3 regions of the Sodalis sp. RH22 genome follow, and region 2 is predicted to be linked to each of the others. Evidence: predicted binding sites of a transcription regulator. Region 2 holds the regulator's gene; each other region holds the start of a gene.
What was found. Region 2 encodes Fur, which represses iron uptake genes when iron is present. Its sites were predicted from a motif close to ATAATAATGAGAACNACTATCAA; they were not measured.
Positions count from the first base shown of each region.

Region 1: efeU (iron uptake transporter permease EfeU) is a predicted target of Fur. The motif match lies at 7,966-7,988, and genes of this name have one in related genera.
Region 3: ACL2XN_RS08640 (TonB-dependent siderophore receptor) is a predicted target of Fur. The motif match lies at 5,158-5,180, and genes of this name have one in related genera.

Region 1 is NZ_CP178731.1:5,727,530-5,737,925, forward strand. Features, by position in the region: gene yejM (LPS biosynthesis-modulating metalloenzyme YejM) at 1-205, opposite strand, end outside; gene ACL2XN_RS26070 (YejL family protein) at 226-453, opposite strand; gene yejK (nucleoid-associated protein YejK) at 634-1,641, shown strand; gene rplY (50S ribosomal protein L25) at 2,254-2,538, opposite strand; gene ACL2XN_RS26085 (DEAD/DEAH box helicase) at 2,667-4,427, opposite strand; gene rsuA (16S rRNA pseudouridine(516) synthase RsuA) at 4,632-5,342, shown strand; gene ACL2XN_RS26095 (Bcr/CflA family multidrug efflux MFS transporter) at 5,413-6,618, shown strand; gene efeU (iron uptake transporter permease EfeU) at 8,044-8,874, shown strand; gene efeO (iron uptake system protein EfeO) at 8,912-10,051, shown strand; gene efeB (iron uptake transporter deferrochelatase/peroxidase subunit) at 10,065-10,396, shown strand, end outside.
Region 2 is NZ_CP178731.1:2,303,121-2,313,516, reverse strand. Features, by position in the region: gene alsB (D-allose transporter substrate-binding protein) at 1-262, opposite strand, end outside; gene alsR (transcriptional repressor AlsR) at 284-1,171, opposite strand; gene fur (ferric iron uptake transcriptional regulator) at 1,736-2,206, opposite strand; gene fldA (flavodoxin FldA) at 2,562-3,077, opposite strand; gene ybfE (LexA regulated protein) at 3,256-3,555, opposite strand; gene ACL2XN_RS10485 (alpha/beta fold hydrolase) at 3,763-4,527, opposite strand; gene seqA (replication initiation negative regulator SeqA) at 4,731-5,264, shown strand; gene pgm (phosphoglucomutase (alpha-D-glucose-1,6-bisphosphate-dependent)) at 5,292-6,935, shown strand; gene ACL2XN_RS10470 (PadR family transcriptional regulator) at 7,166-7,765, shown strand; gene ACL2XN_RS10465 (DUF3861 domain-containing protein) at 7,752-8,057, shown strand; gene kdpE (two-component system response regulator KdpE) at 8,078-8,758, opposite strand; gene ACL2XN_RS10455 (YbgA family protein) at 9,120-10,073, shown strand; gene phrB (deoxyribodipyrimidine photo-lyase) at 10,104-10,396, shown strand, end outside.
Region 3 is NZ_CP178731.1:1,909,234-1,919,629, forward strand. Features, by position in the region: gene ACL2XN_RS08630 (NAD-dependent succinate-semialdehyde dehydrogenase) at 1-816, shown strand, start outside; gene ACL2XN_RS08635 (MFS transporter) at 1,524-2,858, shown strand; gene ACL2XN_RS08640 (TonB-dependent siderophore receptor) at 2,974-5,118, opposite strand; partial or broken gene ACL2XN_RS08645 (helix-turn-helix transcriptional regulator) at 5,437-5,682, opposite strand; gene ACL2XN_RS08650 (nuclear transport factor 2 family protein) at 6,208-6,645, shown strand; gene opgB (phosphatidylglycerol--membrane-oligosaccharide glycerophosphotransferase) at 7,023-8,900, shown strand; gene ACL2XN_RS08660 (ABC transporter substrate-binding protein) at 9,329-10,159, shown strand; gene ACL2XN_RS08665 (amino acid ABC transporter ATP-binding protein) at 10,173-10,396, shown strand, end outside.

The DNA.
Region 1 (10,396 bases), 2.4 Mb from region 2:
AAAGGGTAAAAACGATAAAACTAAAGTGGCCGAGCCAACTGGTGAACGCGAAAACGCGGCCCAGCAGCGAGCCGGGCCAGTCGGCGACAAAAAGATAGCGGCTGCCGAGCCCAAGGCTAAGCAGGATGTTGAAAAGGGCGAACCAGTGACCCCAACTGATCATTTGGGAAACTTTGTCACGGTAGCGCTGGCTATTTGTCACCATAAATCAGTCTTGGCAGCTCATTAATGCGTATCGTGAGTCCGGACGGAGGAGAGCAGCGCCTCGCCGAAGGAGTTTGCCAGGGTTTTGCGCTGTTCCGGCGCCACGCTGGTGTTGATCACATGAGTAATCATATTACCCAATACCATCAGCGACAAATCGGTTGGCGTACGGTGCTTTTCCAGCACCGCCGACAGTTCGCCCAGCAATGCTTCAACCTCTTCGTCGCTATAACGGGATGCTTGCGGCATAATATATTCTTAGTAATCTGTTAAAGTCCGCTATCTTACCGTATCAACTCCGCTTTTTCCGCTTTTTTATCGCTTTTCAGCCGGGGCGCCCCTGCGCAATGTGCTGTGCCAGCGCAACACCGGTTGAGCTGCGGGCTATTCAGTGTTTGAATACGCACCTGGCCCGAAGGAGAATAAATCATGAGTCTGGATATTGACCAGATAGCATTGCATCAGCTTATCAAACGCGACGAGCAAACGCTGGAACTGGTATTGCGCGATTCGCTTTTGTCCCCCAGCGCGGCGGTGGCGGAGATGATGGCGGAGCTGCACCGGGTATATAGCGCGAAAAACAAAGCCTACGGTCTGTTTAACGAGGGCAGCGAGCTGGCGTCGGCGCTGCGCAGCTGCCGCAAGGGCGATGAAGACTTCCTGGCGTTTACCCGCGCCGCCACCGGCAGGCTGCGCGACGAACTGGCCAAATATCCTTTTGCCGAGGGCGGCGTCGTTTTGTTTTGTCAGTACCGCTACCTGGCGGTGGAATATCTGTTGATCGCGGTGTTGAACAGCCTGAGCAGTATGCGGGTGAATGAACAGCTTGATATCAGCAGTACCCATTATCTGGATATAAACCATGCGGATATCGTGGCGCGTATCGATCTGACCGAATGGGATACCAATCCGCAGTCTGCGCGCTATCTGACGTTCCTGAAGGGACGGGTGGGCCGTAAGGTGTCCGACTTTTTTATGGATTTCCTCGCCGCCAGCGAAGGGCTGGACGCCAAAGCGCAGAATCGCGGGCTGCTGCAGGCGGTGGATGATTATTGCGCCGATGCCCAGCTTGATAAAAGCGAGCGGCAGAATGTGCGCCAGCAGGTATACAGCTACTGTAAGGATCAGCTGTCGTCCGGCGAGGAGATCGCGGTGGCCGAGCTGTCCGAGACCCTGCCGCCGGTGGGCGATAAAACCTTTCAGGCGTTTGCCAGCGGGGCGGGGTATGAGCTGGAGGAGAGTTTTCCGGCCGACCGCGGCACCCTGCGCCAGTTGACCAAGTATGCCGGCAGCGGCGGCGGCGTTACGCTGAATTTTGACGCGCAGCTGTTGGGCGAGCGTATTTTCTGGGACCCCGCCACCGATACCCTGACCATCAAAGGTACGCCGCCGAACCTGCGCGATCAGCTTACCCGTCGCCAGAACGGCGGAAGCTAGAGTACGGTGTTGGCGGGCCTACCGCGCCATGGGGCCTCGGTCGGGCGGAAAACCACGCCCGATTCAACCCCATCGGCACGGTCTCCCTTGAACACGTTTGCTGTGAGTACGGTGTTGGCGGGCCTACCGCGCCATGGGGTCTCGGTCGGGCGGAAAACCACGCCCGATTCAACCCCATCGGCACGGTCTCCCTTGAACACGTTTGCTGTGAGCCCGGTGTTGGCGGGCCTACCGCGCCATGGGGCCTCGGTCGGGCGGAAAACCACGCCCGATTCAACCCCATCGGCACGGTTTCCCTTGAACACGTTTGCTATGAGCCCGGTGTTGGCGGGCCTACCGCGCCATGGGGCCTCGGTCGGGCGGAAAACCACGCCCGATTCAACCCCATCGGCACGGTTTCCCTTGAACACGTTTGCTATGAGCCCGGTGTTGGCGGGCCTACCGCGCCATGGGGCCTCGTTCGGGCGGAAAACCACGCCCGATTCAACCCCATCGGCACGGTCTCCCTTGAACACGTTTGCTGTGAGTACGGTGTTGGCGGGCCTACCGCGCCATGGGGCAAAAAAAAACGCCGCGTAAGCGGCGTCCTTTTATCGTATCGGTTAGTCGCGATTAAACGCGGACAAAGTCGATATGAGTCAGTTTCGGTTTGAACGGATGGCGTTGTACCGCCTGAACCTTAACCTGAGTTTCGGCGCCGTCGATAACCAGTGATAATACGTCGCTATAGAAACCCGGTTTGGTTTGGGTATTCAGCACGATTTCGTGGTCCATCTCGATAGAGACCGGCGCTTCGGTGCCACCATAAACGATAGCAGGAAACTTATTCGCTAGACGCAGGCGGCGGCTCGCACCCTTACCCTGATCTTTACGCACTTCTGCATTAATAATTAACATGTATTTTCTCGATACTTAAAAAAGTAACCCCGCTACAGGCGACCCAGCAGCAGGTTGGATAGACGTGCTTTAAAGTAAAGCGGGCGGAATTCTACCGGAAATACCCCGGCGGGGCAAATAAAACCCCGTCAGCCGCGCAATTCGTGGGCCAGGCGATAACGGCCCTGGTAGTCGAAAATCTTTTCCCTTACCTGCCAGAACGCGCCCTGGCGGCGCGCGACGACAAAATCCGGCGCGCGCAGCCGGTCCGCCGCGCGCTGGATATCGGCGGCGGTTTGCCAGGGAAAGGGCACCCCCGGCGCCCGCTGGTGCAGACGCAGAAAACGGTGCTCGAACACCCGCCGCTGGGGCGGCGTATGCAGCCGGAAACGCTCGGCGACCTCGGCGCCGTCCTCATCATGGTAGGTGATGCGCAGCCATTCGCCTTTGCCGTCGGCCCCGCAGTCAAGCGTCATGCCGCTGCAGCGCAGCACCAGCGCGTCCTTGAGCCGCAGCGCCGCCTTGAGCATATCGTCCGGATCCACCAGGATTTTATCGCATTCGTGGCAGCGCCTGGCGGCGATATCGTTTTCGGCGCCGCAGTCCGGACAGATCTTGCAGCGGAAGCGAAAATCGCATTGGCGGCGTTCGCCATCTTCCTGTTCCTCGAAACCCTGGCAGCGGCGGCCGTAGTGTTCAATGACTTCGCCCTCCGGCGTGGTTTTGCCCCAGAACATATTGGCAAAGCCGCAGAGCGGGCAGAATACCTGGACCGGCGTGCCGGTTCCGGCCGGTTTGGCCTGGCCTATCTCGGGGGAAAATAGATCGTGGCCGTTGCCGGCATAGTCGAGAATCAGGCATCGGGTCTTGCCGGGATAGAGCCGGAGTCCGCGCCCGACAATCTGCTGGTACAGGCCGACCGACTCGGTGGGCCGCAAGATGGCGATCATATCCACATGGGGAGCGTCAAAACCGGTGGTCAGCACCGCCACGTTAACCACGTAGCGTAGCGATTGCCGGCGGAAGGCGTCGATCAGCCGGTCGCGATCCGCCTGGGGCGTTTCGGCGCTGATAAGCGCCGCCTGCGCGGGCGGCAGCAGGCCGAGGACTTCGCGGGCATGTTCTACCGTCGCGGCAAAGATCATCACGCCGCGCTTATCCGCCGCGTACTCCTGTATCTGGCCGACGATAAGCGGCGTGATGCGGTTTTGCCGCCGTACTTCGGTATTCAGCTCCGACTCGGCATAGTAGCCGTTGATATTGGGCGACAGGCGGCTGAAGTCGTAATGCAGCACCGGCATATCCAGGCGCTCCGGCGGCACCAGGAAGCCGTGCTTGATCATATAGTGCAGCGGCAGCTCATAGACGCAGTCGCGGAAGAAACTGCGCTCGTCGCCGCGCACCATGCCGTGATGGTGGTATTGGTATATCCATCCCTTGCCGAGGCGGAAGGGCGTGGCGGTCAGTCCCAGGATGCGCAGCGCCGGCCGGGCGAGGCGCAGATGGCGGATGACCTGCTGATATTGGCTGTCGTCGCCGTCGCCGAGCCGGTGGCATTCATCGATAATCAGCAATGAGAACGCGCTGTCGAACTGATCCAGGTTGCGCGCAACGGACTGTACGCTGCCGAACACCACTTTGCCCCGGCTGTCCCGCTGCTGCAGACCGGCGGCGAAGATATCCGCCTCCAGTCCCAGCGCCTGGAATTTTTCATGGTTTTGCGCCACCAGTTCCTTGACGTGGGCCAGGACCAGAACCCGGCCGCGCGCCAGGCGCGCCAGCTCGGCGATCACCAGGCTTTTGCCGGCGCCGGTGGGCAGCACGATCACCGCCGGTTCGTCGTGGCGGCGAAAATGATCCACCGCCGCGTTGACTGCGTCGCGCTGATAAGGACGTAGGGTGAAGGACATCTCTAAATGAATCTCGTTGTCGGCTATGCTCGGCAGGCAAGCCCCGTTATACTGTGATTTCACTTTATAAGCATATGCGGCATTCGCCGCCTTTCCCGCACGATAGCGGATTCGGGCCATTTGGTCCGGCCGCGCGCCTCCCTTACCGGGCGGGTGGAGCATCGTTGCCGGGCGCTTTCCAAGATTACAGGCAAAACGACGTTAATGCGACTGGACAAATTTTTATCTCAACAGTTAGGTATCAGCCGGGCGCTGGTGCAACGGGAACTGCGCGCCAAGCGGGTGACCGTCGACGGTGATACGGTGAAACAGGGCGCGTTCCAACTGCTGGCGCAACATGAAGTGCGCTTTGACGATCGGGTCCTGCACCAGATACTTGCCCCGCGCTATTTTATGCTGCACAAACCCCAGGGCTATGTGTGCTCAACCGACGATCCCGATCATCCCACCGTGCTGTATTTTATGGACGAACCGGTGCCGGACAAGCTGCACGCCGCCGGCCGCCTGGACATCGATACCACCGGCCTGGTGTTGATGACCGACGACGGCCAGTGGTCCCACTGGATCACCTCGCCTAAACATCACTGTGAAAAGACCTATTTGGTGACGCTTGAGGATCCGCTGGACGGGGATATCGCGCGTCAGTTTACCGAAGGGGTGATGCTTCACGGCGAAAAACTGCCGACCCGGCCCGCACAGCTTGAGCAGCTTGCCGAGCGCGAAGTGCGCCTGACCATCAGCGAAGGGCGTTATCATCAGGTGAAAAGAATGTTCGCCGCGGTGGGTAACCATGTGGTGGCGCTGCATCGCGAACGTGTCGGCGCCATCGTGCTGGATGCGGATCTGGAACCCGGCCAATACCGCGCGCTGACCGCCGATGAAATCGCCGGCATAGGCGCGCCGGCACGTCCGTGACAACGACGGCGGGCGGTGCGTCCGCCGGCCGTGCAGGATTGATAAAGGCATGAACGAGGAGTCGTACAACGTGCAAGCAGACCGGACATCCCATATCGGTTTAATCGTCATCCTGGGTTTATTGTCGATGCTGATGCCATTGGCTATCGATATGTATTTGCCGGCCATGCCGCTGATTGCCTCGGAGTTCGGCGTCGGCGCGGGGAGCGTGCAGATGACCCTGAGCGCCTATGTGCTGGGGTTTTCCATCGGCCAGCTGTTTTACGGGCCGTTGGCCGATAGCCTGGGCCGTAAGCCGGTGATTCTGTTCGGCACGTTCTTTTTTGCCGTCGCCGCCGCGGCTTGCGCGCTGTCGCAATCGGTGGAGCAGCTGATCAATATGCGTTTCTTGCATGGTCTGTCCGCCGCCGCCGCGAGCGTGGTGATCAATGCGCTGATGCGCGATATGTTCACCAAGGATGATTTTTCACGCATGATGTCGTTTGTGGTGCTGGTGATGACGGTGGCGCCGCTGCTGGCTCCCATCATCGGCGGCGTGCTGCTGGTGGTGTTTAACTGGCATGCCATTTTCTGGATCATGAGCCTGACGGCGCTGGTGGCCACCGTGCTGGTGATGCTGTATATCCGGGAAACGCTGCCCAGGGAGCGGCGGCAAAAGTTTAATCTGCGCACCACCATCGGCAACTTCGGCGCGTTATTTCGCCATAAGCGGGTGTTCAGCTATATGCTGGCCAGCGGTTTTTCCTTTGCCGGGATGTTTTCGTTCCTGAGCGCCGGGCCGTTTGTCTATATCAATCTTAACGGCGTTTCGCCGCAGAATTTCGGTTATTATTTTGCCCTTAACGTCTTGTTTTTGTTTATCATGACGCTTATCAACAGCCGGAGCGTGAGGCATTTCGGGGCGCAGAAGATGTTCCGTTTCGGGTTGTTTATCCAGTTGCTGATGGGTATCTGGCTGTTGATCGTTTGCGGCATGAACCTGGGGTTCTGGCCGCTGGTTATCGGCGTGGCGGTGTTTGTCGGCTGCGTGGCGATGGTGACGTCCAACGGCATGGCCGTGATCCTGGATGATTTTCCGCATATGGCCGGTACCGCCTCGTCGCTGGCGGGAACGCTGCGGTTCGGCGTGGGCGCGGTAATCGGTGCGTTGTTGTCGCTGGCGACGTTTTCCAGCGCCTGGCCGATGGTATTGTCCATGGCATTTTGCACCATCAGCGCGATGTTGTGTTATCTGTATGCCAGCCGTCCGCGGCGGGCGGCGCGTACCGCGTCATAGCGTTCTCTTTTTCACACGCCGGGCGTTGGCACGTTCTCCCTTTTACACGTCTTGTGTAGGTTTGGCGATCGCCGTCCTGGCAATATTCGGCTGCCGTGAAGATAAATGTCGCCACGGCGAGGGTTTTGCCTGCTTTGCGTTAGCGTGCGTCAGGGCTTATGTCGCCTCGGCGAAGGTTTCGCTTGTCGTGCGTGAGGTGTTCATAGGTATTGCCGGGTGCCGGCAAGCGACAAAGAGGCCGTACCGCGACGGCCTCCTTGACCTCCGCGCGCCCGGCAGGTCGCGCGTCGCTGCGCGATGCCTTCCGCCGCCAATGTCCCCGTGATGCACCGGCCCGTTATGCGCTCCCGGCGCAACGGGCCTTTCGCCGCTCCCGGCGGCTCATGCCGGGGCCACCGGCGCCGTCAGCGCGCTTTATGCCGGGATATCTGTCGCGGCCAGCGCTGTGATGTATAGGGCATCGGCGCCGCTGTGGGTTTAGTGGAAGGTGGTACAGCAGACAGAGAAGCGGCTAATCATTGTGCAATGTAAAAGGCACCGCGACAGGTCAGTCATACATGCAAATATACATGCAGTCGGCAGCGGGTAATTATCAGTCATACATCATGCAATGCTGCCAGCATTCACATAGTCAGCGGTCATATAGCCAGTATGTCATGCCGTCGGCAATTACAGTCATGCAACCATAGAACCACGTAGCCGGGCATAAACCCGCCACAGTGAGAGTAGGTAGCTGGCCGCGAATCTTAGCTAAACTAAGCCAAGCTAGTCTAAGTTAACCCAAAATTAATACCGATATTTTTCCCGGTACGTGCATATTACTTACTACCAAAAACGCTATTTTACCCACAGACGATGGTGTTGACGTGGTGCCGGCATAGAGTGCGCCGGCAGCGCGCATCTTGGCTGGATAGCCGCCGGGAGCGGCGAAAGCTAAGGGCCGCGCCGGGAGCGCGTCCCGTGCGGTCCCAAAGCCGGGATGCGTGATGCCGGGAACCGCGCAGCGGCGCACGATCTGCCGGGCGCGCGGAGGTCAAGGAGGCCGTCGCGGTACGGCCTCTTTGTCGCTTGCCGGCACCCGGCAATACCTATGAGCACCACACGCACGGCAAGCGAAACCCTCGCCGAGGCGACATAAACCCTGCCACAAGGCAAGCCAAGACACAGTAAGCAAAACCCGCGCCGAGGCGACATAAACCCTGCCACAAGGCAAACCAAGGCACAGCAAACAAAACCCTCACCGAGACCACTTAACCCCTGACGCCCCCTTTACCTTTTATTTATCCTGAAACCTTTTGTAGCGCATCGGTTACAAATAGTCGCAAATCTGCGCTTGTGTTTCTTTTCCTCGTAATGATAATCAATATCGTTTTAATTGACGTTTCTTTACTTTTTCTCGCCCCCAAAAGCATCGAGGTGATGGGTATGTTTGTGCCTTTTCTGATTATGCTGCGTGAGGGTCTCGAGGCGGCGCTGATCGTGAGCCTTATCGCCGGCTATCTGAAAAAGACCGGCCGCGGCCGCTGGCTAAAAGCGGTGTGGGTGGGCGTGCTAAGCGCGGCGCTGTTGTGCCTGGCGGTGGGTGTCGTCATTAACGAAACTACCGGCGAGTTTCCGCAAAAGCAACAGGAGCTGTTCGAGGGCATCGTGGCGGTGCTGGCGGTCCTCATCCTTACCTGGATGGTGTTCTGGATGCGCAAGATGTCCCGCTCGATTAAAGCCCAGCTGGAAAGCGCCGTCGATCAGGCGCTCAGCAATGCCCGCGGGCAGGGCTGGGCGCTGGTGGGCATGGTGTTTTTTGCCGTGGCCCGCGAGGGGTTGGAATCGGTGTTTTTTTTGCTGGCGGCGTTTCAGCAGGACGTAGGCATCGAGGCTCCCATCGGCGCGGTGTTGGGATTGGCCTGCGCCATCGTCTTGGGGATGCTGATGTATTACGGCGGCATCCGCCTGCGCATGGAGAAATTTTTCAAATGGACCAGCCTGTTTATTCTGTTTGTGGCCGCGGGGCTGGCGGCCGGGGCAATTCGCGCTTTCCACGAAGCGGGATTATGGAATGGTTTCCAGGCAATCGCATTTGATTTCAGCGCCACCCTGTCCACCCAATCGTTGTTCGGCACCTTGCTTGAGGGGCTGCTGGGTTATCAGGAAGCGCCCACCGTCAGTGAAGTGGCCGTGTATTTGTTATACCTGGTGCCGGCCCTGGTGATGTTTTTCCTGCCTGCGCGGGGCAACCGGACGACACGTGTCGCCGGATAAAATCCATTAAATTGTTCCACTATTCAGGGTAAAAAAAATGTCCAATATGCAACGCTTCCGTCGCCGCATTCTTCCTGCCGCCTTACTGGTGGCGCCGGTGCTATCGGCATGGGGCTGGCCCGCGCTGGCGGCCGATATTCCCCAGGTCAAGATTACCGTTAACGATAAGCAGTGCGATCCGATGGCGCTGACCGTTAAACCGGGCAAAACGCAGTTTATTATTCATAACGCCAGCCAGAAAGGGCTGGAGTGGGAAATCCTCAAGGGCGTGATGGTGGTCGAGGAGCGCGAGAACGTGGCGCCGGGCTTTACCCAGAAGATGACCGCCACCCTGGAGCCGGGGGAATACGATATGACCTGCGGCCTGCTGAGCAATCCGAAGGGCAAGCTGACGGTTTCGGCGGACGGCGGCGCGGGCGCGGCGAAACCGGATGCCATGGCGCTGGTGGGGCCGATTGCCGATTATAAAGTCTATGTGCTGCAACAGGTCGGCGAGCTTGTCTCCCATACCAAGACCTTTACCGATGCGGTGAAAAAAGGCGATCTGGCCACCGCGCAGAAGCTGTTTGCCCCCACCCGCGTGTATTACGAGCGTATCGAGCCTATCGCCGAACTGTTCTCGGATCTGGACGGCAGTATTGATGCCCGCGAAGATGATTTCGAGCAGAAATCCGCCGACCCGAAATTCACCGGTTTCCACCGGCTGGAAAAAATCCTCTTCAGCGATAAAACCACGGCCGGCACCGCCCCGTTTGCCGATCAATTGTATAAAGATACCCAGGATCTGCAAAAACGCATCGGCGACCTGACCTTCCCGCCGAGTAAAGTGGTCGGCGGCGCCGCCGGACTGATTGAGGAAGTGGCCTCCAGTAAGATCAGCGGCGAGGAAGACCGTTACAGCCGTACCGATCTTTCCGATTTCCAGGCCAATATCGACGGATCGCAAAAAATCGTCAACCTGCTGCGCCCGCTGCTGCAAAAAGCCGATGCGCCGCTGCTGGCGAAAATTGACGGTAACTTTGCCAAGGTGGATAACGTCCTGATGAAATACCGTAATAAAGACGGCTTTGCGTCTTATGACAAGCTGACCGATGCCGATCGCACCGCGCTCAAAGGCCCGATCACCGCCCTGGCGGAAGATCTGGCGCTGCTGCGCGGCGTGCTGGGGCTGGAGTAGGGTTGAGCGCCTGATGAGTGCTGATAAAGATAAAAACAGCGGTAAGGCGGCGTCGCCATCACGGCGCCGCTGGCTGAAGGGGCTTGGCGCCCTCGGCGGCGCCCTGGCGTTGCGCGGCGCGGCGGCGGCGCCGGCTCCTGCTCCCGATGAGCATTCCCCCGGCACCTTGTCACCCGACGAGCGCTGGCAGCGCCAGCCGTTTTACGGACCCCGGCAGGCCGGCATCACCACGCCGCAGCAGGCGGCCATGATGCTGGTGGCGTTTGACGTGCTGGCCGGAGATAAGGACGATCTGCGGCGGTTGTTTCGCGTGCTGACCGAGAGGATTGCATTTTTAACCACCGG
Region 2 (10,396 bases):
AGGCGATGCCTTTATAATTCTTATTGGTTAAATCCTCGAATAATTGTAATTGCGATTGGAAGTCGCCTTCCGACGGTGACGCGAATATATCCACCGTCACGCCGAGATCCTGGGCCTTTTTCTCAATGCCTTGTTTCATCTCTACCCAGAAAGGGTTGGATAATGTTTTAAGAACAACGGCGTAATCGGCTGCCGCGTGGACCACGGTGGACAACATCAGTCCACAGGCGGCGCCACCGGCCAATTTAAGAAATTTATTCATTATTCTATCTCCAAAAGAGAATTATTTATAATCACGCTTCAGGTACTTGGTAATGGAACTCGTTTTTTCCAGGTTTTTATTCGCCAGCTCGATATCCTGCCGCGCTACCGAGACATAAAACGCATCCAGCAGCGTAAGCTGCAAAATACGGGCCGAAGCGTTTCTGCCTAATAACGGCGTTTCCGGCGCCGGTGAACAAATATTAAAATCAGCCAGCTGGGCTATGGGGGAATTGCTGCTATGGGTAATACAAATGATCTTGGCCCCATTATCCTTGGCAATCGACACCACCCGTTTCAGATCGCTGGTGCGGCCCGAATGGGATACCACTAACGCCACATCGCCCGGTTGCAACAGGGAGGCCGACATCATCATCAAATGCGCGTCCAGGTAGGCATTGCAACGCAAGCCGATTTTCAGGAATTTATGCTGCACGTCCGCGCAAATGGAATTAGAGCCGCCGACGCCGTACAGCTCGCGCTGATGGCCGGCAAAAAAGCATTGGGCCGCCTGCTGGATGACGTTGGCGTCGACTATCGCCTGGCCTTCGACAATGGTGCGTACGGTCAGGTTAAACACTTTGTTGACCACATCCTCCGGGCTGTCGGTGGGCGAGAGTTCGGCGGTGATATCATGGTCGGCATGATCGAAGTACTCGACGATGGCGCTGCGCAGCTGGCGAAAGCCGCTGAAACCGAGAATTTTCGACACCTTGACAATCATGGCTTCCGACAGGCCCAGACTCAGGGCCACCTCTTTGATCCCCGAGACGTCGGTGAGGTTGCCGGGAGATAAAAACCACTCCACTATCCGGCTTTCGTTTTCAGTCATGCCTTCTTGTTTAATACGAATATAAGGAGCAATGCCTATGCCGCGCGGCATATCGTTTTGCAGTTCCGCATCATTCATCTGGACTATCTCTGGTGATTAACATTGCCTGTCACTATATCACCATGGCGAAAGTTTAAAATCTGCTGCGAACTTCACGTTTTTTATTAATTTATAAATTAACTTTTTGTGTAAAAATCGAGTCATCGATCCGGGTTAATTTCAGGAAGGTATTTTTGGCTATATTAATTCAATAAAATCATATAATTAAAATGTATCTTTTGTTGTCGCTTACTGCTGACAGCGAAAAATAGCTTTATCATCAGATTCACAGAATAATTTACCCGGTGAAAAAATCGCAATAAAAACGCTGTCGTTTCAATGGATTACGCAAATTAGCCCAAAATAGCGTCCCAGGGCCTCTATTTATTCTTTATTTATTTTTATTTTCTGTGAAGTTTTCTGGAGTTTGCCGGCGGTGAGCACGGCGGTGATTGGCGGATACGACGCTTGTCGACGCGCTTCGGGAAGGAAACGTTACCAGGGAAGGGGACGGGCGGCGTTTAGCCTCATTGAAAAAAAATCGTTGCAGGGTGAGAAAGCGGCGCGATAACAGCCGCTTTGGAGAAACGGACCGCGCCGCGGTTATTCTTTTACGCCGTTGAGCATATCGGCGTGATCGTGCAGCGTTTCGTCTTCGCGGCAGTTGCCGATTTCACAATGCCCATACAGATATAAGCTATGGTTGGTCAGCTTGATATTGTGCCTTTTGGCAATATCACGCTGGCGCGCTTCGATGAACTCGTCGCGAAATTCGATAACCTTGCCGCAGTCCAGACAGATCAGGTGGTCATGATGATACTGTTGCGTCAGTTCAAAAACGGATTTGCCGCCTTCAAAATTGTGGCGGGTTACGATACCGGCGTCGTCAAATTGGTTTAGCACGCGATATACCGTGGCCAGGCCGATTTCCTCACCCATATCGATCAGTTTTTTGTACAGATCTTCCGCACTGACGTGATGGCATTCCGGATCTTGCAACACTTCCAGAATCTTCAGTCTGGGAAGGGTGACTTTCAGGCCGGCCTTCTTCAATGCAATATTATTGTCAGTCATGCGGGTTTAGTCCTGTTACTTTGATAATCTGATTGTAGGCTAACTTAGCCTATAACATCGGTCGGCCCGAAAAATGTGACGCCGTCTCATTATAAGACTGCCTGTCCAAAATGAAAACCGCGCCTTGTTAACAACTATAGCCCGTTTCAGGGGGCGAATTCTGCAACATTTTGCTAAAAAGGGTGGAACCGCTGCGCTATTGTACCGCGTTGTGGATAAAAGTTAAAAACTTGTATCTATTAATTTGAAAGGATTTAGTTATCAGTGAGGTTGGCGGCGCCGTCCCGACGCCATGACGGCAACCGATTCCCTTGCCGGGCGCCGCGGCGGCGGCACCCTCCCGCACGGCTTGACTTTAGCTGAGCTGCAATTCAGCGCTGATTTGCTTCACCCAGCCGTCCACGCGTTCATTGGTCAGCTCGGGCTGGCGGTCTTCGTCAATGGCCAGGCCGATGAAGTGATTGTCGTCCGCCAGTCCTTTCGACGCTTCGAAATGGTAGCCGGCGGTGGGCCAGTGACCGACGATGGTCGCGCCGTTGGGCTCGATAATGTCGCGAATGGTGCCCATGGCGTCACAGAAATATTCGGCGTAATCCTCCTGATCGCCACAGCCGAACAGCGCCACTTTTTTGCCGGAGAAATCTATTTCTTCCAGGGTGGGGAAAAAATCATCCCAGTCACATTGCGCTTCGCCGTAATACCAGGTCGGGATGCCGAGCAGCAGGGTGTCGAACCGCGCCAGGTCTTCTTTACTGCTTTTGGCAATGTCATGAACTTCGGCAACATCCGCACCCAGTTGCTTCTGAATCATTTTGGCAATATTTTCGGTATTGCCGGTGTCACTGCCAAAAAAAATGCCTACAGTTGCCATGAATTTGAAAACCTCTTAAATATTATGGATATGTTCCGTAACAGAATCAGCGATGCTCTGCGGCAATCATAGCAGACCCTAATGCGGGGAGAAACTCGCCGGCCGGGTTTTGTCGCAAATTTGCCCCGTTCGCGGCCTTGGGCCCTGGACGGGATGGCGCTTTACCGGGCCGGCAAGTTTACTCCGGATGCGGATCCGCGCCTTGTTGCCGTTCAAGCTCGGCCAGTAAAATCAATTCGATCAGCTCGCTGCGCGACAGGTTTTGCCGGTAGGCCAGCTCATTTAACGCATCCACCGCCTCGGCGTTGATTTTCAGCTCCACCCGGCGCAGGCCGCGCTTTTTATCCCGGCGCAGCTGGTTACGCTTGTTGATGCGCAACTGCTCATCGCGGGACAGGGGGTTCGTCTTCGGTCTTCCCGGGCGCCGCTCATCGATAAATAAATCCAGGGTGGTGCGGTCCGTTTGTTCTTTTGCCATAGGTCATGAAGGGATTGTGCATCAAGAAGCAGGCGGGCAAACCCCGGCCGGCGGCGTGGCTGGCTACGCCGTCGGACGCGCATCGCCCGTAACGTTATGTTTTATGTACGCCGGGGCTGCCATAAAACACAGCGGGCCATGTTACCCCAGCCCGGTAGCAAACGACAATATTAAACTCGCGGGCGCTAATCCCGGCGGCGGCCCGGTCTATTCTTCCAGGAAACGGGCCAGGGCGCGCATGACCGCCGCGGGTTTTTCCGCATGAACCCAATGACCGGCGCCGGCGACCACATGCGCCCGCGCCCGGGGGAACTGGCGTTGGATCGCCTGGCGGTAACTGTCATCCAGATAAGGCGATTTTTCACCGCGGATAAACAGCGCCGGCCCTAGCCAGGGCGCCGACTCCCGCCAGCCGATAAGCGCCGGATAGTTATCCCACAGCGCCTCGACGTTAAACCGCCACCGGCCCTGGTGAAAGGATTTCAGCAAAAACTGGATGGTTTCCTCATCAAGGGCGTCATGGCGCATGAGCGCCGCCGCCTCCGTGCGCTGTGTGACGCCCGCCGCCTCGACGCGCCTGAGCGCGGCGAAGACGTTGTCATGGTGGCGGGTGGGGTAGGCCACCGGCGCCATATCGATAACCGCCAGCCGCGCAACGCGGCCGGGCGCCTGGGCGGCGAGGGTCATGGCGACCTTGCCGCCCATGGAATGGCCGATGAGGTGACCGGCGTCGATATGCAACGCATCAAGCAATTCGATCACGTCCCGGCTCATGGCGGCATAACCGGCATCGTGGTCATGGGGGGACAAGCCGTGATTGCGCAGATCAATCTGCAGGGTGGCGTGGTGTTCCCCAAGCGGCCTGGCCAGCACGCCCAGGTTATCAAGGCTACCGAACAGCCCGTGCAGCAATATCACCGGCAGTGCTTCACCCGGCTGCCGGGCAGGTTGCAGACGATAGTGTAATTTCATCCTGATCCTCATGGCGATAACAGAGCCTGATAGCCTATCATGAGTTATCCGTCCCGCGGCCGTAAAAAAACCGGCGGCGCCAGGAAGGCCCTCGGGGGAAATTCCGACTTTTTACCGAAGCCGGATACTAGCGCTATTCGCGGGGCAGGTTTAGCTTGTATAATCCTTTTGATTGATTTATGAGAAGAAAGCCCCGGATAAAGATGAAAACAATTGAAGTCGACGAAGACCTTTACCGCTATATCGCCAGCCATACGCAGCATATCGGCGAAAGCGCCTCGGATATTTTACGCCGGATGCTGAAATTTAATGCTCAGGCCAGCGCCGCAGCGCGCAGCGCGCCGCCCCCGGAAACACCCCTCAAGGCGGAGGCCGCGTCGGCGACCCGCGATCGCGTGCGCGCCATGCGTGAGCTCCTCCTTTCCGACAGCTACGCCGAGCAGCGCAAGGCGGTTGATCGTTTTATGCTGGTGCTGTCCACCCTGTATAGCCTGTCGCCCGCCGAATTTACCGAGGCGGCGGATATCCTGCACGGCCGCACCCGTACTTATTTTGCCGCTGATGAGCAGACATTATTGCAAAATGGCAGCCATACTAAACCCAAGCAGGTAGCGCAAACGCCCTACTGGGTTATCACCAACACCAACACCGATCGTAAACGGAGCATGGTGGAACACATTATGCTGGCAATGCAGTTCCCCGTGGAACTGACCGATAAAGTTTGCGGTACCATTTGATCAACAGCAGGCAAGGGAGAAGCACCGATGGCTAATAGCCCCCGCGCCGGGCAGCCCGCCCGGCAAAGCGATTTAATCAATGTCGCGCAGTTAACCTCGCAGTATTATGTGTTGCGTCCGGAGCCGGGCAACACCGCGCATGCGGTAAAATTCGGTACTTCAGGCCATCGCGGCAGCGCGGGGCGCCACAGTTTCAATGAAGCCCATATCCTGGCCATCAGCCAGGCCATTGCCGAAGAGCGCGCCAGGCAGGGCGTTACCGGCCCGTGTTATGTGGGCAAGGACACCCATGCGCTGTCCGAACCGGCGTTTATTTCGGTATTGGAAGTACTCAGCGCCAACGGCGTGGAAATCATCGTCCAGCAGGACAACGGCTTTACCCCGACGCCGGCGGTGTCCAACGCCATCCTGACGCACAATCGCGCCGGCGGCGCCCAGGCCGACGGCATTGTCATCACCCCGTCCCATAATCCGCCGGAAGATGGCGGCATCAAATACAATCCGCCTAACGGCGGACCGGCGGACACGAATCTGACCAAAGTGATCGAAGAGCGCGCCAATGCCCTGCTGGCGGACGATTTGCGCGGCGTTAAGCGCCAGTCGCTGGACGCGGCCTGGAACAGCGGCCATATCCATGCGCAGGATCTGGTGCAGTCCTATGTGGCGGGGCTGGCCGAGGTCGTGGATATGGCGGCCATCAAAAAAGCGGGCCTGAAACTCGGCGTCGATCCGCTGGGCGGGTCCGGCATTGCCTATTGGCAGCGCATCGCCGAGCATTACCAACTCGATTTGACGCTGGTGAACGAGCAAATCGACCAGACCTTCCGCTTTATGTATCTCGACCACGACGGCATTATCCGCATGGACTGTTCGTCCCAATGGGCCATGACCGGCCTGCTGTCGCTGCGTGATAAGTTCGACCTGGCCCTGGCCAACGATCCGGATTACGATCGGCACGGCATCGTTACCCCGGCGGGTCTTATGAACCCCAATCATTTCCTGGCGGTGGCGATCAACTACCTGTTCCAGCACCGTCCGCAGTGGGGCGCCGACGTGGCGGTGGGCAAAACCCTGGTCTCCAGTGAAATGATTGACCGGGTGGTGGCCGATCTGGGCCGCCGTCTGGTGGAAGTGCCCGTCGGGTTTAAATGGTTTGTCGACGGCCTGTTCGACGGCACCCTGGGTTTTGGCGGCGAAGAGAGCGCCGGCGCCTCGTTCCTGCGTTTTGACGGCAAGCCCTGGTCCACGGATAAAGACGGTATCATTATGTGCCTGCTGGCGGCGGAAATTACCGCGGTCACCGGTAAAAATCCCCAGCAGCACTATGATGAACTGGCGCAACGTTTCGGCGCGCCCAGCTATAACCGCATCCAGGCGTCGGCCACCCACGCGCAGAAGGCCGTTTTGGCCAAGCTGTCGCCTGAAATGGTCTCTGCCAGCACCCTGGCCGGCGACCCCATCACCGCGCGCTTGACCGAGGCGCCCGGCAACGGCGCGTCCATCGGCGGCCTGAAGGTGATGACCAAAAACGGCTGGTTCGCCGCGCGGCCGTCCGGCACCGAGGAGGCCTACAAAATTTATTGCGAAAGCTTCCTGGGGCCTAAGCACCGGGAACAAATCGAACGCGAGGCGGTGGAAATCGTCGGCGAAGTACTGGCCGGGGCACAATAAGGCCCGCCCGGCGGTCGGCGCATCTCGCGCCGCCGCCATACCCGCCGTTACGGGGGAGCTTTCATTATCCAAGGCGCTGATTTATCAGCGCCTTTTTTTGCGTTTCAGCGCCGCCAGGCAGCCGGTGATACTGGCGCGCAGATAAAAAAATCCTCATTTAGATATATCTTTTATTGCTTTTTTTTTGTTATACGTTAATTTAGATATATCTAAATAACCGGGAGAGAACCATGCTTTATCATCATCATTATGCCTTGCACGACCGTGGCGGTATGCATGGCGGCAGGGGACACCATGAGCGCCACGGGCACCATGACGGCGAACACAGGACGCAGCGTCTGTTCGGCCATGGCGATCTGCGCATGATCCTGCTGGCGCTGGTGGCCCGCAAACCCAGCTACGGCTATGAGCTGATCAAGGAAATCGAGCTGGCTTCTTCCGGGTTGTACATTCCCAGTCCAGGCGTAATTTACCCGACCCTGAGCCTGCTGGTGGATCAGGACTTCCTGATGTCGGTCACCGCCGAAGGCCAGAGCCGTAAGAACTACCAGATTACCCCGGCGGGCGAGGAAGAGCTGGCCGGGCATCAGGCGGCGATTACCGCCCTGTTCGAGCGGCTCGCCCAGGCAGGCAAACGCGGGGAAGGCAGCCTGATCCCGGGCATAACCGACAGCATGCGGCAATTAAAGGGATTGTTACGCGGCAATATGCTGCGCGCCGACCTGACGCCGGCGCAGGTCGAGCGGATAAACACCGCCTTGCTGGAGGCGGTTAATACTATAGCGCAGGTGCTGGCGGCGCCGGCGGAGGAAAATCATGGCGGGATATAAATACAAAATTACCGTGGCGCCCATCGCCGATAAACACGGCCAGCCGCTGGATATGCCCGCGCTGTCGTTCGAGGTTGAAAACCACGATGAAATCCTGGGCATCGTGACGCGCTTACAGGGGCGGGAGGATCTGGCCTTCGGACCTGAGAAAACCGCGTCTTTCGCCATCGGCCTCAAGCTGTTTTCGGAGGTGATGATGGAATATCGCAAACATCCCTTGTTTGCGCCGCTGCGTGAACCGTTTCGCGATTTTATGCAGTTGTTGAAGAAGGGACCGGGCGCGGCGGGTTAACGCCAGGCTGATACAGCCGCCTAGGGCATAAAACGGTAGCCGATGCCGGTCTCGGTCAGCAGGTGGTTGGGCTGGGCCGGATCCCGCTCCAGCTTTTGCCGCAGATGGCCCATGTAAATGCGCAGGTAATGGCTGTGTTCCACCGCGTTGGGCCCCCAGACCTCTCCCAGCAGATAACGTTGGGTGAGGACCTTGCCCTGATGGGCAATCAGGACGGCCAGCAGGCGGAATTCGATGGGCGTTAAATGCAACAGCTCGCCGTCACGTGTCACCTGGCGGTTGGCCAGATCCACGCTCACCGCCGCAAAATTCACCGTCGCGGGCTTTTCATCGCCGCGCAGCGGACGCCGGAGCGCGACGCGTACGCGCGCCAGCAGTTCCCCGATGCCGAAGGGCTTGGTCAGGTAATCCTCCGCGCCGGCGTCCAGCGCGTCGATTTTATCCTGTTCGTCGCTTCTGGCCGACAGCACCACGACGCTGATTGAACTCCACAAGCGTAAATCGCGGATAAAATCCACGCCGTTGCCGTCCGGCAGCCCCAAATCGAGCATGATGAGATCCGGTTTGCGGCTGGCCGCCTCGAGCAAGCCGCGCTCCATGGTGGCCGCCTCAAATACCCGGTAGCCTTCGCGTTCCAGCGCCTGGCGGACAAAACGGCGGATGGCGTCCTCATCTTCGATTATCAGGATATTGGCAGTCAGGGTGCTCACGTTTCCTCCTGTGGCGTCATAGCGGGCGGGCGCGTCCAGCGGCAGGGTAACATAAAAAAAGCGCCTGCTCGCCTGGGTATTATCCGCGTATATCCCCGCGCGGTGAATCTTTATCTCTATACGATCCCGCGTCGGCCGGGGAACATTGCCGCAACCGCGCAAAGAGTGCGGCGCGGCGCGTAAAATTACGCTAAACAAGACGCTTTATGGGCTAAAAAAGCGCACTCTTCGTGCTACGCCGGCATCGGCGGCCCGCGCTTTAACCTGCGGGACTTTTGTCGCAAACCCGCCGCGGGCCGGAGGATAATCGTCTACGCTTTGCTTAACGATCGATCATATGTGGGAGTCATGCATGGGCAATAAAATCCCCGTCGGCATCAGCGCCTGCCTGATGGGAGAAAAAGTCCGTTTTGACGGCGGACACCGCCGCTTCGCGTTTGCCATGGACGAACTGGCTCCCTACGTGCGTTTTGCGCCCATCTGCCCCGAAATGGCCATCGGTTTGCCCACCCCCCGGCCGGCGCTGCGTTTGGTCAGGGACGAGCAGGGCCGCATCGCCATGCGCACCGGCAAAAACCAAAACGACGACGATCTGACGCAGCCGATGCAGTCGTTTTCCGAGCAGCAGGTGCAAAAGCTGGGCGATCTATGCGGGTACATCGTCTGCGCCAAATCGCCCAGTTGCGGAATGGAACGGGTCAGGGTGTACGATCGCGCCGGCGCGCGCAAAAACGGCGTCGGCCTGTATACCGGGGAACTGATGCGGCAATTGCCGTGGCTGCCGGTGGAGGAAGATGGCCGGCTGCACGACGCGCAGCTGCGCGAGAATTTCGTCGCCAGGGTTTATACGCTGTACGAGTTTAATCAACTGCTGCAACAGCCCTTGACGCGCGGCGGGCTCATGGCGTTCCACAGCCGTTATAAATTGCTGCTGCTGGCTCATTCCCAGCCGCAGTACCGGCAGATAGGGCCGTTTGTCGCAGCCATGGATCGCTTTGCTACGCTTGAAAGTTTTGCCCTGGAATACCGTAACCGACTGATGGCGCTGCTGTCGAACAACGCTACACGGCCGAACCATACCAATGTCCTGATGCATGCGCAGGGCTACTTCCATCGTTACCTGACGCAAAAACAGCGCCAGGAGCTGACGTCGCTCATCGACAGCTACCGGCAGGGCATGCAGCCCCTGCTGGCGCCGATTACGCTGCTTAAGCATTATATGGCCGAATATCCTGACGCCTGGCTGGCGCAGCAACGCTATTTTGAACCCTATCCGGAAGCCCTGCGGCTACGTTACGGGCATTGACCGCCCTTCACCGTTATCAAGGAAGAGCCCATGAAAACACATCTTGTCTGGCTGCGCGCGGATTTACGCATCCACGATAACCCGGCGCTCTATGCCGCCTGCCGTGATCCTGACGCCAGGGTGCTGGCGGTTTATATCGCCACGCCGGAGCAATGGCGCCTGCACGGCATGGCGCCGCGCCAGGCGGCTTTCCTGCTGGATAATCTGGCGGCGCTGCGCCATGGCTTGACGGCGCGCGGCATTGCTTTGCATTACCATCAATGTCCCGATTTTAATGCCTCGGTGGCATGGCTCACGGATTTCTGCCGACGGCAACAGGCTGA
Region 3 (10,396 bases), 390 kb from region 2:
GTATCGCAATTAATAGGCGATAAGCGCATCAAGGGCGTGTCTCTGACCGGCAGCGAGGCGGCGGGATCAAGCTTTGCCGCCGAGGCCGGCAAACATGTCAAGAAATCGACCCTGGAGCTGGGCGGCAGCGACGCCTTTGTGGTGCTGGCGGATGCCGATCTTGATCTGGCGGTAAAAACCGCCGCCATGGGACGTTTATGGAACGCCGGCCAGGTCTGTGTGTCGCCCAAGCGTATTATCGTGCTGGAAGACGTCGCCGAGGCATTTATCGCCAAGGCGCGGGCCATTTATGAAAAGATCAGGATCGGCGACCCGCTGGATCCGTCCACGCAGCTCGCCCCGCTCAGCAGTGAAAAAGCGGCCGGGGAGATCGTTGAGCAGGTGGCAACCGCAGTGAAGGAAGGCGCCAAACTGATCTACGGCGGCCACCGCGTGGACCGGCCGGGCGCGTATATGGAACCGACCATCCTCACCGGCATCAAACCCGGCATGGCGGCCTACGCCGAGGAAATCTTCGGACCGGTGCTGTGCGTGTATGCCGTCAAGGACGAGGCGCAGGCGATTGCGCTGGCCAACGACTCCATCTTCGGCCTGGGGGGCACCGTCTTCGGCACCGATACCGCCAGGGCCGTGGCGGTGGCGCGGCAAATCGATTCCGGTATGGTCTATATCAACCATACCACAGGTATTGCCCCGGAGCTGCCGTTTGGCGGCACCAAAAACTCCGGCTATGGCCGCGAACAATCCCCGGCGGGGATTCATGAATTCGTCAATGAAAAGCTGATCCGCATCACCACGCCCGACGCGCCTTATTGATCCTACCCGGGGCCGGCATGGCCCGTAAATCACGCCTGTTTCCTGCGGCTAACGCGCCGGGGGAAACAGGCTGCCCGGTTCATTCCCCCCGCGGATTCACCGTGCGCCGACCGTTGACCGCGCCTGCGCTTATTGCCGATATCAGCGTGATAATTACCGGTGTTTTTAAATTAAAACGGCATTTCATTATTATGAATATGAATAATGCCGTGCTTTGCCGCACGGAGAATATCCACGCCATTACAAATTTAGTTTAATTTATCAACTAATCGTGGAATACTAACCCGGCCGAAAAAGGGATGCCGCAGTTGGGCAAAAACATCTCTCTCCATAATTTTTTAATTTATTATGCGGCGAAATACCTATAAATTGTGATCACCATCGCAATATTAAAATTAAAAATTATCTAAAACCCATATTTATGATCCACCGCACAGACTCCATGTTCCCACAAAAATAGTCCTAATCCCGGCTCTAATATTGGTCATTTGCATAATGACTTACCCTGGCGCCATTTTTATACTGCCTGCTCAAATTACGGATGGCGATTGATACCTCTTCTTTTTTACGTATCGCGCCGATACCCATTCAACGTATACCCAGTCCCCTACCGACAGACAGTATTTTAATTATGAGGCCTATGGCGGCGGCGACAATTCGCCGGGAATAAATGCCTTAGGCGCGCAGCGTTAACGCGGAGACATCGTATGGCAATCGAGTCCACTTTGGACCAAAAAGGCAGGACCCACGTACGTTATGTGGTGCTGTTATTTATATTTATTATTACGGCGGTTAACTATGCCGACCGGGTTACCCTGTCGATAGCCGGCACAGCGGTGTCCCACGATTTGGGGCTGGATGTGGTCAACCTGGGCATGATTTTTTCATCGTTCGGCATCGCCTATCTGTTGATGCAAATCCCCGGCGGCTGGCTGCTTGACCGGTTCGGGTCGATTAAAGTCTATAGCTACAGTTTGTTTTTCTGGTCATTGTTCACCCTGCTGCAAGGATTCGTCGGGGTGCTGTCGGTGCCGATGGCGGTCTTTTCGCTGTTTATGCTGCAGTTCCTGCTGGGCTTCGCCGAAGCCCCGGCTTTCCCGGCCAATGCCCGTATTGTCGCCGCGTGGTTCCCGGCCAAGGAGCGCGCCACGGCGTCGTCGATTTTCAACGCCGCGCAGTATTTTTCCCTGGCGATTTTTTCGCCTTTCCTGGGCTGGCTGGTCTATGCGTGGAGCTGGAAACACGTCTTTACCGTCATGGGCGTCATCGGTTTTATCCTGACGTTTCTGTGGATAAAATTTGTCCATAACCCGTTTGAATCCCCCTACGCGTCGCGCGCCGAGCTGGATTATATCGAGCAGGGCGGCGGCGTGGTCAATATGGACAGCAAAAAGGCGAAGGATAACGGACCGAAATGGAACTACGTTAAGCAACTGCTCACCAGCCGTATGATGCTGGGCATCTTTTTCGGCCAGTATTTCCTCAACACCATTACCTGGTTCTTCCTGACCTGGTTCCCCATCTATCTGGTGCAGGAAAAAGGGATGAGCATCCTTAAGGTAGGCATCATCGCCTCCATTCCGGCGTTATGCGGTTTTGTCGGCGGTATTTCGGGCGGCGTGGTGTCGGATTTCCTGCTTAAGCGCGGCTGTTCGCTTACCTTTGCCCGCAAGGCGCCGATCGTGTTCGGCATGCTGCTCGCATCCAGCATGATCCTTTGCAACTACACCGATAATACGGTGCTGGTGGTGGCGCTGATGGCGCTGGCATTCTTCGGTAAAGGCTTCGGCGCGCTGGGCTGGCCGGTGATTGCGGATACCGCGCCGAAAGAGGTGATCGGCCTGTGCGGCGCCATCTTCAACGTGTTCGGCAATGTCGCCTCCATCGTCACCCCGTTGCTGATTGGTTTTCTGGTCAAGAATCTGCACTCGTTTAACAGCGCGCTGATTTTTGTCGGCTGCTCGGCCATTATGTCGATGCTGTGCTATTTGCTGGTGGTGGGTAAAATCCAGCGGCTGGTGCTGAAAAACGTTCCGGCGTAATCCTGTATAGGGGCGGGCGGGAAACCCGCCCCCCCTCATCTGCCTATTTTACCTCTCCCCTCCCCCTTGACGCGCCTGGACATCCTTTCCCCGGCCCGTGCCTTTTGCCTGTTGATCAGAAATCGTAGCCCACGGTGGCCACCAGCGAGCGCTCCGCGCCCCAATAGCAATAGCCGGTGCCATAACAGGCCGCCACGTATTTCCGATCGGTGAGGTTATTGGCGTTAAGCTGCACATAGGCCCCCTTCCACTGCGGGTTCCAGGCGGCAAGATCGGCGCGTAGCGAAACATCCAGCAGGGTCACCGACGGCACGCGCCGCGTGTTTTCATTATCTGCCCACTGCCGGCCGATATAACGCACCCCGCCGCCCAGGTTGATGCCGTAATCCGCCTGGTACTGCGCCCAGAGCGACGCCATCTGATCCGGCGTGACATAAGGCGTGTTGCCGTCGTTGCCGTCCACGGCGTCCCTGAAGCGTACCCGGTTATAGGTATAGCCGGCTATGCCGGCCAGACGCTCGGTGAGCTGCGTGCGGGCCTCCAGTTCAATCCCCTGGGAATGTACCTTGCCCGCCGGGACATAATAGCTGCCCTGCACGATACGGTTGGCCACATCTTTTTGCGTCAGGTCGTAAATCGCCAGGGTATACAGCGACGAAGTACCGGGGGGCTGGTATTTTATCCCGGCTTCGTACTGCTCGCTGGTGGTCGGTTTCAACAGGTTGCCGTCGGCGCCGGACAAGGCCTGCGGCGTGACGGCCTGGCTAAAGCTGACATAAGGCGAAATGCCGCTGTCAAAGGCATACAGCAGCGACCCGCGGCCGCTGATATGATCGTCCTGGCGCCGGTAGGTGGTGTCGGTATTGAACGTGGTATTTTTGGCCACGATGCGATCGTAGCGCCCGGACAGATCCAGGTGCCATTTATCCAGCGTCATCTCATCTTGCAGATAGACCCCGCTTTGTGAGTAGCGGCGTTTGGCATCGACGCGCGTGACGCCCGGCACGGTCAGGCCGTAGTCGGTGAACAGCCCCGGGCCGCCGCTGACGCCGGTGAGCGCATTGAGCGGGGTGGCGTAGGCGCTGTCGTCCCACAGGTCGTTGGTATATTCATGGTATTCACCGCCCAGCACCACTTTATGCTGTAGGTCGCCGGTGCTGAAATCGGCCACCAGCTGGTTATCCATGGCGTAAGCGGCAAGCGAGGACGATTCGCCGGAATAATAGCGGTTAAGCAATGTACGATCGCTGTTCCAGCCAATCTGGTAAACCTGCTGCTGGTCGACGTTGGCATGGGTATAACTGCCGTTGGAGCGGATTGACCAGACGTCGTCGATGCTATGGTCGAATTCATAGCCGTAGATTTGCTGGCGGCGCTTAAAGGTATTCAGGCTGCTTTCGCCGTCAAAAAACCCGCGGTCCAGCTTGGCGCCGCTGCTGGCGTACAGGCTGCCGTCCGCCGGCACCGCGCTGTGATAACCGCCCGACGGATCTTTTTGCAGATAGGCTTTTAACAGCAGCGACGTGTTGCCGTCCGGCTGCCATAACAGCGACGGCGCGATGGCATAGCGTTCCTCGCGCTGGTGATCGTACTGGGTATCGCTATGGCGCGTGATGCCCGTCAGGCGGAACGCCCATTGATCGCTGACGGCGCCGGTATAGTCGAACGCCGCGCCGGTGGTGGCGTTATTGCCGGCCATCAGCTTGATATGCCCTTCGCTGGCAAAACGGGGGCGTCTGGACGTCATCATCACCAGGCCGCCGGGAATGGTCTGGCCGTAAAGCGCCGACGACGGACCGCGAATCACATCGACGCGCTCCAGGAACCAGGGATCGATTTGCAGGTTGTTATAGCTGCCGCCGTCGCTCATCAACCGCAGGCCGTCCAGGAAGGTATTATTGGTATCGCCGCCGTGGAATCCGCGCAGGGAAACGGTCTCGTAGCGGGTCGCGCCGCCGGCGAAGTTGGTAAATACCCCCGGCGTATAATTCAACGCGCTGTTCACCGTCAGGGCGGCCTGATCGTCCATTTGCCGGCGCGTCACCACCGACACCGACTGGCCGGTGGTAATCAGCGGCTGATCGGTTTTGGTCGCTCCGCGGCTGGTGTTGGCTGTGTAGCCCCGGGTCGGCGCATCGGCGCTGTCGGCCGTCTGGGCCGCGGTAACCACCAGGGTATCCTCGGCATAGGTGAATAACGGCGCCGCGAAAGCGAGTGAACACAGCAGAGTGGAACGTGTTAAGCGCAAGACCCTTCTCATTATATCTTTCCATTGACAGGTGAATGAAATTGAAACTAAATGAGAATTATTATCTTTCTTATTTATTGATTCAAGAAATAATTTAACACATTTAAGGAATTGGCCGGAACGGCAAGGCTTACGCGGGGCGGGATGGCGGCTGCGAGACGTTGCTACGCCTCGATACGGCAATGGAAAGGGTTAGTCTAAGATGGCCTGGCGGCGGTAGGCTTAACCCCGTTTTTGCCAGTCGGCAGCGTCTTTTTCTTCTTTTTCTTCTTTTTCTTCTTTTTCTTCTTCTCCTTCATTCGACGCCAGACGCATATTGGCCGATGCCGCGTGCGAGACATACAGCGCCAGCAGCGCGGCGGCAAACTCATCGTCCAGCGTGTAGAAATAGCATTCGGGTACGTTCAGGATGCGGGCAAACGCACAGCAGGTTTCAAAATTGGGACGATATATCCCATTTTCATACTGACTAATTCTGGAACGGGCGGTGGACTCATCGATGCCAGCCATGACCGCCAGCTTTTCCTGTGTCAGCTGGGCCCTGTGCCGGGCTTCTTTCAGGCGTTTTGGAATCATCTTCAAATATGAGTAAAGTTAGCTTGATAATCTGTTTAGCATCACTTAACATCAGAGTTGTTTAGAATAACTAAACACTTTATAAGAATAGAACACACATCAGGGTGAGGGCCGGCAATTGCCGGCCTGATTTTGTGCTGTGTGTAACGCCATCATTCCACTCAGTAAATTTCCCCTGCCCCGCAAAAATCCCGTGCTTTTAATAATTTCCGAGTTTTTTGATCTTTTCTGATTGCTATGACCGCCACGCAATGTCAATCAGGGGTTTACACCCGGTGGCACAGATTGCCGTGGTAGTAATAATTTATTAATGCCAAAAATTGTGAGTTTAATCACATTGAAACGCTTGCCGCCATCCCGCACAATGTTCCGCGGACAATTGCTTGAGATAATTTCAAAACAATGTTTTATTAAAAATAAATAAAAACTATTTTTTTTGAAATACATGAGATCAGTCACAACGGTAACCTCATGAAATTGGTTAGCATTGCCCCTCTTTAACGATGTCACTGGTAAGGAATAACCATGTATAAAATTGCAGGCGCGGCCCTTCTTTCATTGCTGTTGAGCAGCAGCTGTTTCGCCCAAAGCGCCGATGCCACGGCGGTAACCAAGGCGGTGGAAACCATGCGTCAGGCCATGGTCAGCGCCAAGAAAGCCGATCTGGAGAAAGTGGGCGCGCCGACGCTGAGCTACGGCCACTCCAGCGGTAAAATCCAGAACAACGCCGAATTTGTCGATGCCATCGTCACCGGTCAATCCAAATTCCTGACGCTGGATCTCAAAGACCAAACCGTGCAGGTCGACGGCGACGTGGCCATCGTCAGGCATATCCTGCAGGCGAAAACCGCAGACGGCGGCAAGCCGGGCGAAGTGAAAATCGGCGTCATGCAGGTATGGCAGAAAAATGCGGCGGGCGCCTGGAAGCTCCTGGCGCGCCAGGCCTATTCATTGCCTAAATAAACCCCTGCCAGCGCGGCTCTCGGATATGAGGGCCGCTGCGTCGTTTTCCCCGCGCCCACCGGGCTTTCCGCTGTAAAAAAAATGTAACTTTTTGTCAACGCAAAAAGAATTCATCTCCTGCTTTTTAGCCGAGCGGTGAAGTTTTACTGTTTTAAATCAATTGATTAAAAAAATAATTTCTTGTATTTCGCCGTTCAATTCTTTTTACCCGCACCACCCGCCGGCGCGGCTTGTCACAAAACGGTAATGAAATCTCGCGCCGTAGCGGATTAATTGCTATACAGATAACTATCACCCATCCCTTACCGGAAGACCGCCTTGAAACGCTGCTGCTATAGCCGGAGGTATTTCCCTTACTGCCCGATGGAGGGAGAACAATGTCAGCGGAAACCCTGTCGATAGTATTATTTATAGCGGCGGTTATTATTTATTCAACGAAAGCCAAAAAAAATAAATATTTGTTTTCATTAGTGCTGTTTGTTTTAGGTATTTATATTCTGCTTAATTTAGTCAGGGTCGCCAGTAATTACTTTACCGGCGCCGGCATCAATGATTCGGTGCTGTATACCCTGACCAGCAGTTTAACCGGCGCCGGATTAGGCAAGTACATCCTGCCCTTTGCCGGTTTCATCCTGGCTTCCCTGCTGGTGTTCAGCCTGATGTCATGGCTGTTGCTATTCAGAAAAGCCGGCGGCGGCCGTACGGCTTACGGCCTGCTGGCTCTCGTTTTGGCCGTGGTCGCCGTGATTGCCACGCCGGCCAGCGGTGAAATTGCCGGCCTGGTTAAATCCCAGTTGGCAAGCGGCGATACGGACTTTAATACCTATTACAGAACCCCGTCCAAAACACTGGCGAAAGACAGCCCCAACCTTATTTATATCTATGCCGAAAGCCTGGAAAGAACCTATTTCGATCAGGACGCCTTTGCCGGTTTAACCACCGAGCTTAACAGTCAGAAAAACGATGCTATAGATTTCAGCAATACTACCCAATTGCCCGGCACCGGCTACACCATTGCCGGAATGGTGGCGTCGCAGTGCGGCATTCCGTTATTCGCCCCCTTTGACGGCAATGCCTCAAGTTCGTTATCGACCTTTTACCCCCATGATATTTGCCTGGGCGATATACTGCAGGCTTCCGGTTACGATACCTATTTTTACCAGGGGGCCGATATGGCGTTTGCCGGTAAAGGCCTGTTCCTGAAGTCCCATGGTTTTGAGCATATCTATGGTTTCCAGGAGCTTAAGGGACTGGTCAAGGATCCCGACTACCGCAACGAGTGGGGCTGGTATGACGATACCCTGCTGGATCTGGTCTATGATAAATTTATTGCGCTGTCGCAACAAAAACAGCGGTTTGCCTTATTTGCGCTGACCGTCGACACCCATCATCCGGACGGATATATTTCGCGATCCTGCACCAATCGCTCCTATGCGTATGACAATATGGAAAACAGCTCCCTAAGCGCCGTGGCCTGCAGCCAGGAGCATATCGCGGGGCTTATCAAAAAAATCCGCGCATCGGGCTATTTCAAAAACACGGTGATCGTGGTGTCTTCCGATCACCTGGCCATGAACAATACCGCCTATGATATTTTAAATCAGCACGACAGAAAGGATCTGTTCTTTATCCTGCGCGGCGACAAGGAGCAGCCCCAGGTCAGTAATGTCAAGCGCAGCACGCTGGATAACGGCGCGACTGTATTGGATGTGCTGGGGGGCGATAACTATATCGGCCTGGGCCGGAGCAGTTTATCCTCCACATCGTTATCAACCTATTTTTTAAATCTCGATGATAAGATAACCGCATGGATACCGGATGTTATCCGGCAGTGGGATTTCCCGACCAAGATAAAAAAATATAAAATTGATGTAAATGCCAAAACCATCGGCTTTTCCGGCGTTCAATTTAAAATACCGTTGATTTTAAAAATTGATAAAAATAATATTGAGCCGATGTTCGACGTGTATTTATCCGCACCGTTAAAACAGCAATTGGCGAAATTGAATGCCCGGGATAAATTTTTATGGATTGATGACTGTAATAAAATGGCCGATATTTGGGATCCATCGCTGAGCCAGGTAACCAATTATTGTGTCGCCGTCGGCAACCTGAGCACCCAGCCGAACATCGTTAAAATCGACTCCGACGTGTATCGCGGCAAGGTGTCGTTCAAAAAACTGCCGCAGGGCGATGAGGCGCAGTTTGAGCAGACCGTCGGCAGACTGAACTTATCCGCTCCCGCGACCAATTAACCCCCTGGCACCGGACGGGGGTTGCAGCGCCGGTGATAGCGCCCGCCGGTTTAGCCTGCCGCCCCTGTCCCGGCGATAAAATGCCGCAGCGATGGTTATTTATTAAACATCCTCATGCTGCGGTTTGATAAAATATCCCGCGCCACCGGCTTCAATTCATTTCTTATTATCTTGAGTAATAATTATTATTCTTATTTGAATCGCGCGCGGTGCCGCGCCCGCGCCCCGTGTTCACTGGCATAAATGCCCGCCGGCCACTGGCCCGATAGGTCATAAGTTATTCTTATGCTTAGTGGTGATAAACATATGCTTTTTTATACGTGGTTAATTATCGTTGCCTATGTAATATTCCTCAGCAGAAAACCAGCGCCATGGAATAACCCCATGAAGTGGTTAAATTATATTAAAATTATATCAAGGAAAAGCAAATGGCCTTATTCATTAATAGCCGGCCTTCAGCGTTATCGCTGCTGACTGTGTTAGCGTTAGGCAGTATCGTCTCCGTTGCCGCCCATGCCGACCAGTTGGCCAATATCAAGCAGGCCGGCGTTATTCGTGTCGCCACCTTCGATTCCAACCCGCCGTTTGGTTCCGTCGATGCCAAAACCCATAATATCGTCGGCTACGACGTGGACTTTGCCAAGGCGCTGGCAGACGCGCTGGGCGTGAAGCTGGAGCTGGTGCCCACCAATCCGGCCAACCGCATTCCTCTGCTGCAGTCGGGTAAAGCCGATATTATCGTGGCCGACATTACCATCACGCCGGAGCGGGCCAAGGTCATTGATTTTTCCATTCCCTATTTTGTCACCGGGCAGCAGTTCCTGGTGCCGGTAAACTCGCCGGATAAACTGGACGGTTACGCCAACGCGCGTATCGGCGCGGTAAAGGGCACCACCGGCGAGCAGGAATTGCATCATCGTTTCCCGAATGCGCGCGTCTTGTCCTATGATGATATTCCGCTGGCGCTGACGGCGCTGCGCAACGGCAACGTGCAGGCCATCACCCAGGACAGCACCATCCTCGCCGGCCTGCTCGACGGCGCGCCGGATAAAGCCAAATATAAAGTGCTGCCGGAGCTGCTGAGTAAAGAAGAGATCGGCGTCGGGGTGAAAAAAGACGAGACCGCGTTGCTCACCTTCGTTAATAACGAGCTGCTGAAACTGGAAAAAAACGGCCAGGCTACCTCCATCTATAATAATTGGTTCGGACCCCAGACCAAATCGCCTCAACCGCGTCTGTTTACCATAACAGCGAAATAATCAGGCAGAATCAATGCAATCCCAGTACGACAATCTGCAACCATCCGCCGCCCCGGTGGCGGATACCCCTGCCCCACATACCATCCCCGCCGTCGAGTTCCGCCAGGTTGATAAATTTTTCGGCCCCCACTACGTGATCCGCCAGGTGGATTTCAGCGTCGGACGCGGCGAGGTGGTGGCGATTTGCGGCCCCTCGGGGTCGGGGAAATCCACCCTGATACGCCTGATCAACCAGCT